2 regions of the Catonella sp. genome follow, and region 1 is predicted to be linked to the other one. Evidence: predicted binding sites of a transcription regulator. Region 1 holds the regulator's gene; the other holds the start of a gene.
The links. Region 1 encodes NrdR, which represses ribonucleotide reductase genes. Its sites were predicted from a motif close to CACAANATNTTGTG; they were not measured.

Region 1 (3,430 bases):
GATTGATACAACAGAAAAAGAGGTGGTAGGCTGTCTGCCTTTTATGGGAGAATTTATCTGCTTTGACAAGGATGGTATTATGGTAGGGAGCATTCCTAAAGAAAAGGACAATATACCGGTAGTTACAGGGATAATCTACGATACTGCCGTATTTAACAAGCCAATCGCAGCTAAAAATGCTGAAGTATTTGAATTGACATTGAATATCACGCAATTAATCAAGAAATACGGACTTGAGATAAACAGGATTGAGTTCGGAGACAATCTGTCAATAAAGTTATATGAAAAAGATGTGAAAATTTTGCTTGGCAGAAGAAAACATTTTGACGAACAGATATCAAATCTGGTTGAAATATTACCTAAAACTAAGGGTATGAAGGGAACTCTACACATGGAAGACTTCTCTGAGACCAATAAAAGGGTGATTTTTGAAGCAGATAAATAATAAAAATTGTAAAAAATAACTTGATTATTTTGAATATAATGTATATTATTAAGTGGGAAATTATATTTAATTTATTTCTCGAGTTATAGGTATAGGATATTGATTATTAGATAACTATGTAATAAGTGTAGGAGGAAGAGGCCTTGTTAGAGATAAAGGATGAGAGAGAATCAGGAGCTTGCAGGATAATTGTTGTTGGAGTTGGCGGTGCAGGAAATAACGCCGTTGACAGAATGATTAGTGAGGGAGTTGCGGGAGTTGAGTTTATCAGTGTTAATACTGATAAACAGCAGCTTATTTCCTGTACAGCACCTACCTGCATACAGATTGGTGAGAAGCTCACAAAGGGACTTGGAGCAGGAGCTAAGCCTGAGGTAGGCGAGAAGGCTGCTGAGGAGAGCAGAGAGGATCTTGCAGCTGCTCTTGAGGGAGCTGATATGGTATTTGTTACCTGCGGTATGGGTGGTGGCACCGGTACCGGAGCTGCACCTGTGGTTGCTGAGATTGCTAAGGATATGGGAATACTCACAGTCGGTGTAGTAACAAGGCCGTTTAGATTTGAAGGACCAAGAAGATCAAGAAATGCAGACAGCGGTATAGATAAGATGAGTGAAGTAGTAGATACTCTGATAGTGATTCAGAATGAGAAGCTTCTTGAGATTATGGATAGACGCACAACTCAGCCTGAGGCTTTTGCTAAGGCTGATGAGGTGCTTAGACAGGGTGTGCAGGGCATCACAGACCTCATTGCTGAGGATGCAGACGTAAGTCTTGACTTTGCCGATGTAAGTACTGTCATGAAGGATAAGGGACTCGCACACATAGGAATAGGAGTGGGAACCGGAGAGAACAGATGTCTTGAGGCTGTTAAGATAGCTGCTGAGAGCCCTCTGCTTGATATAAGTATAGCCGGAGCTACTGACATGATAGTTAATTTCTATGGTGATATCATTATGCAGGAAATCGCTGATGCAGTTGATCATCTTCAGGAAATGATAGGTGATGAGAGCGATGTTAATATTATCTACGGCTCAAAATATGATGATACTAACAAAGATCAGGTTACGGTTACTGTTATTGCAACAGGCTTAAGTGACGAGAGAACAGGAGCTGTAGATGTGGCTAAGAGACCTCTGCAGCCAAGAGGGGTAGCGGGAAGAACCAGTATTCCTTCTTCAACCAGACAGAGTTCAAGACCACAGCCTGCTGCTGAGAAGATAACAGCAGCAGAAAAGGTGACTAATGATTCCGGCAATTCAGATATTAAGATACCTGAATTTCTTATCAAGGGAAGAAAATAAGACGCTGTTTGGCTCGGAGGTAAGTGATGAAGTGTCCATTTTGTGGTAATGAAGATACAAGGGTGATAGATTCAAGACCTTCAGATGATAATTCTACTATTAGAAGAAGAAGGCAGTGTGATAAGTGCAACAAGAGATTTACCACTTATGAAAAGGTGGAGACTATACCTCTTGTTGTAATCAAGAAGGATATGACAAGGGAGACCTATGACAGGTCAAAGATAGAGTCAGGAGTGTTTAGATCCTGTCACAAGAGGCCTGTGCCTGTTGAAGATATCACTGCTTGCGTGGAAGATATAGAAAATGCCATCTTTAATAAAGGTGTTAAGGAGATTTCAAGCTCTGAAATAGGTGAAATAGTTATGGAGAGACTTAAAGCTCTTGATCAGGTTGCTTACGTGAGGTTCGCATCTGTATACAGGGAATTTAAGGATGTAAATACCTTTAAGGATGAGCTTGAGAAGTTATTATAACGAAAGGGTGAATGTTCGCAAATGTGGGAGAGAGAAATATTTGATACTGACCTTTACCATCTGGTTGGTGCATTTATTATCTATAGCATGTTAGGATGGCTGGTTGAGTCGATATATATGTCTTTTTGTAACAGGAAGATAACCAACAGAGGCTTTGGAAGAGGTCCATTCTGCCCTATTTACGGGGTCGGAGCAATGGTAGGCTACATCATTTTAAGCCCTCTTAAGGGGAATTACCTCGGTATCTATATAGCAGGTGCTGCATCCGCTACTTTATTTGAGTATATAGTCGGAGTGCTTATGATAAGATATCTTGGCGCACTTTGGTGGGATTATAATGATAAACCGTTTAATTATAAGGGGATTATCTGCCTTGAAAGTACGATTGCCTGGGGATTTTATGCTCTTGCTATAGTGTATTTTCTACAAAGTGCCGTATATGGACTTGTTGACCGTGTTCATAGAGAGATGGGAGTTTTTATTATAGGAGCCATACTACTCATTGTCTTTGTAGACTATGTGATGCAGTTTATGAAAGTATTCAACATAGATATTGAAGAACAGAAAGAAAAGATAGAAGAGAGAGTAAAAGCTTTTGCATCCAGATGGAGTTAAATATAAGCTAACTAAAGGGCTATACAGTGGATATGCTGTATAGCCCTTTTCCAGATAGCTCATCTAATTAGGAAAAATAGAACTAAAGTAGGATATTTCAGGATGTATGTACACTGTTTCATAAGGTGCAGCAGGATGCTCCATTCTGTAAAGTATCTGTAAAGCAAGCCTTCTGCCTAGTTGTCTCGTATTTACACTGGCTGTTGTGATCTTATCTGCAACATTGACATACTCCTTGCTTCCGTCAAAACCGGTAAGGAGTATAGGCTTATTAAAGCGCTTAGGGTTTTCTGAGATATACATGGCAATAAACTGTGCCACATAGTCACTCACACAGATAAAGGCATCCGGCATCTCCTTTATCGAATCCAAAAACTCGAATATTTTACTCTGGTAACTGGATATTCCTATCGAATCGGTATAACATATAGTAGGGTCAAGAGGTACATTGTGTAGTGAAAGACCGTCCACAAAGCCTTGATAACGCTCTAAATTGGTTCTTGCATAATTTAAATCTCCTATAAAGCCCAGCCTTGTACAGCCTTTTTTAACTATATCATCTATTATAGCTGTAATAGCACTTCTTCCCTCTATTA
Region 2 (3,430 bases), on a different contig from region 1:
CTCTGGGGAAGTATGGCTTGCATCCTTCATGTACTTTGTCATCTCATATAGACCTGCGTATCCCAAGGAAATGGTTGAATATCCATTGTAAAGTAGCTCATCTATCTTCTCTCCCTTAGCAAGTCTTGCTATGGCACCATTTTGCCAAAGAATAGGCGCAGAATCAGAAAGTGTGCCAAGAAGCCTGTCATGTCTTGCTCTAAGTGCTCTGTGGCAAAGCTCAAGACGCTCATCAAGGATTCTCCAAAAATCCGCTTCATTTTTCTTAGATGAGCAGGCAACGTCAACAAGGTTAATGGTTACAACACCCTGATTGAATCTTCCGTAGTATTTATGCTTTTTCTCATCGTAGTTCTTAGCCTTAGCTATATTGCCTACTTCCTCATCTGTAAATCTATCAGGTGTTAGGAAGGAACGGCAGCCCATACAAGGATAAACATCACCCTTTTCCCTGAGCATAATCTTCTCAGATATATAGTCAGGTACAAGGCGTTTAGCAGTACACTTTGCTGCAAGCTCAGTAAGATAATAATACTTACTGTCCTTACCTACGTTATCCTCTTCAAGTACATATATAAGCTTAGGGAAAGCAGGAGTAATCCATACTCCCTTCTCATTCTTAACCCCCTGCATACGCTGATTGAGCATTTCCTCTATCACAAGCGCAAGGTCGTCTCTGGTACGACCCTCAGGCACTTCATTCAAATACATAAATACAGTAATGAAAGGTGCCTGACCATTGGTTGTCATAAGGGTAATAACCTGATACTGTATAACCTGAACTCCTCGTCTAACTTCTTCACGTACTCTTAGCTCAGCAACCTTTTCAATCTTCTCAGTATCAAGCTCAACTCCCGCTACGGCAAATTCCTTTGCTACCTCCACACGGTACTTCTGTCTGCTTACATCTACAAAAGGTACGAGGTGGCTAAGTGTTATACTCTGTCCGCCATACTGGTTACTTGCTATCTGAGCAATAGCCTGAGTAGCAATATTGCAGGCTGTTGAGAAGCTTCTAGGTCTCTCAATCATAGTCTCAGATATAACTGTACCGTTTTGAAGCATATCTTCAAGATTTACAAGGCAGCAGTTATACATGTGCTGTGCAAAATAATCGCTGTCATGAAAATGTATAATACCTTCTTCGTGTGCCCTTACTATATCTTCAGGAAGTAAGAACCTTCTGGTAATATCCTTACTTACCTCACCTGCCATATAGTCTCTCTGAACACTGTTAACTGTAGGGTTTTTGTTGGAATTCTCCTGCTTAACCTCTTCGTTATCACATTCGATAAGGCTTAGAATCTGGTCATCTGTGGTATTAGCCTGACGAACCAACGCCCTCTTATATCTGTATGTAATGTACTTTCTGGCAACTTCATTCTTGCCGGTTTTCATAAGTTCATTCTCAACTAAATCCTGTATCTCTTCAACACTAAGAGCTCTGCTCATACTGGAGCACACATTAGTAACATTCTCTGTAATTGCAAGAACTTCTTCCTCCGTAAGTCTAAGGTTATCGTTAACCTCCTTGTTCGCCTTTCTTACAGCAACGGTAATTTTATTGCCGTCAAAGGTATTTTCCTGACCACTTCTTTTGATAATCTTCACGACTTCCACACTCCCTTAAATAATATTAAGTTCCAAATGCCCGTTACAGGCAGTTTCCCGCGGTTTTAAATACAAGTTATTGTTAAACAACAGTAGTATGATACAATATCTTGTGTCCACGACTACTATAATAATATATTCTACAGGAAAATGAAAGACCTTTTTAAAATATAATAACGACTAACAATTAATATAATTTTCTTATAGCTGTAGAATGAATTTATTCTACAGTAGTAGTTATTTTAAGTATTCTAAGCTTGTCTCCTATTACCTTAAACTTTACCTCATAAGAAGCAAACCTTAGGCCATATACCCTTGCTTCATCACTGTTTTGATATGATGGTCTTGGATCCTCAGCAAGGACATTTATCAAAGCCTCTCTTTTATCTTCGCTTACCTTATCAAGTTCTAAGTTATCTGCCTCAACTTGAAGCTTATGTGCTTTGGTAGTCTCTGTATATCCTGAAAAAGCGTCTGTATGACAGTCTGCATAAGGTAGATATGGCTTTATATCATATATCGGTGTTCCATCCAGTAAATCAGCACCTCCTACGGTAAGTACAGGACCAATCTCTGTCTCTTCAACTGATATCAGCCTTACACTTGATAGTCCTATTGGGTTAGGGCGGTATGGAGACCTAGTTGCAAAGACTCCCAAATGTTCATTCCTAGGCAGCCTCGGAGGTCTTACACTGGCCTTAAAGGTATCTGTAATAGTTTCAGAAAACTCCCATATAAGCCAGATATAGTTAAACCCACTTAGCCCCTTAAATGCATCTATATTTCTATATTCAGGCTCAAACACTATCTTAGCTGTTAGCTCATTTACAAGGCCGCTTTGCCTTGGAATCCCGAATTTATCCTTAAAGTCTGACTGTATCCTAGCTATTATCTTCATTAAACACCCTTAATTATCCAAATTATATTCTTATCTTTTCTAATCTTTCTTATCTTTCTTATCTTTCTTATCTTTCTTATCTATGCTTAATATTATTATACATACACCTCATGCCTACCTGTATCTTCTGCTTATCTGTTATCAAACTTACTTTGTATGCACATATTGTCTAGCTATATCTTTATTTTTGTCCATTTACCCTGTCTGAAGCGTATTTCCGAGAAAATGAACCTGCTGCACTGATCCCCGACTATACCAAACCATATACCAACTATCCCCATGCCTAGCACATAACCAAAAAAGTAAGATACAAATGTCCTTATTATGGTTACACTTATGGTAGAGGTTATTGCAGTATAAAGTGTATCTCCTGCTCCTCTTAGGGCACCTATGTAGACTACGCTTGGGATTTGGAAGATGATTGCAGCTATCAGCACGTGGCTTATGGTAATTCCAATATTTATTACTTCAGGATTGTCAAAGAACAATGAATATATGCCTTTACTGCCCAAAATGTAGACCACTGCAAGAACTGCGGCTATCATAATAGCAAACTTTCTACAGATAACTCCGTATTTTTTAGCCAGTTCAGGCTTTTCCTCGCCAAGACTCTTGCCAATTAATGCTACAACTGTAGACTGAATTCCGTCACCAAAGGAATATGATAGGCTTAAAAGATTCATAGTTACCTGATGAGCCGCCATCTGTGAAGTACCTTGGTGAGCCGCCATTATAGCAGTTGACATAAAGCCTACCCTCATAAGAAGCTGCTCTAGGAACACGCTATATCCAACTGAGGTTATGTTTTTAAGGCAGGCAAATGTAGGCCTTATCTTTTCCGCTATCATATAACCTATATTGATAAAGCAGTCTTTTTTCATAATTGAAGCTATACTCATCACACTGGCAACCACTGTCCCA

Region 2: nrdD (anaerobic ribonucleoside-triphosphate reductase) is a predicted target of NrdR. The motif match lies at 1,713-1,726, and genes of this name have one in related genera.

The regions. Positions count from the first base shown of each region.
Region 1 covers NZ_DBHIEC010000015.1:21,081-24,510, forward strand. Annotated here, with positions in the region: gene ACO6HM_RS08750 (cell division protein FtsQ/DivIB) at 1-445, shown strand, start outside; gene ftsZ (cell division protein FtsZ) at 589-1,746, shown strand; gene nrdR (transcriptional regulator NrdR) at 1,773-2,219, shown strand; gene ACO6HM_RS08765 (putative ABC transporter permease) at 2,241-2,834, shown strand; gene ACO6HM_RS08770 (LacI family DNA-binding transcriptional regulator) at 2,898-3,430, opposite strand, start outside.
Region 2 covers NZ_DBHIEC010000004.1:109,750-113,179, forward strand. Annotated here, with positions in the region: gene nrdD (anaerobic ribonucleoside-triphosphate reductase) at 1-1,611, opposite strand, end outside; gene tsaA (tRNA (N6-threonylcarbamoyladenosine(37)-N6)-methyltransferase TrmO) at 1,832-2,509, opposite strand; gene ACO6HM_RS03390 (MATE family efflux transporter) at 2,683-3,430, opposite strand, start outside.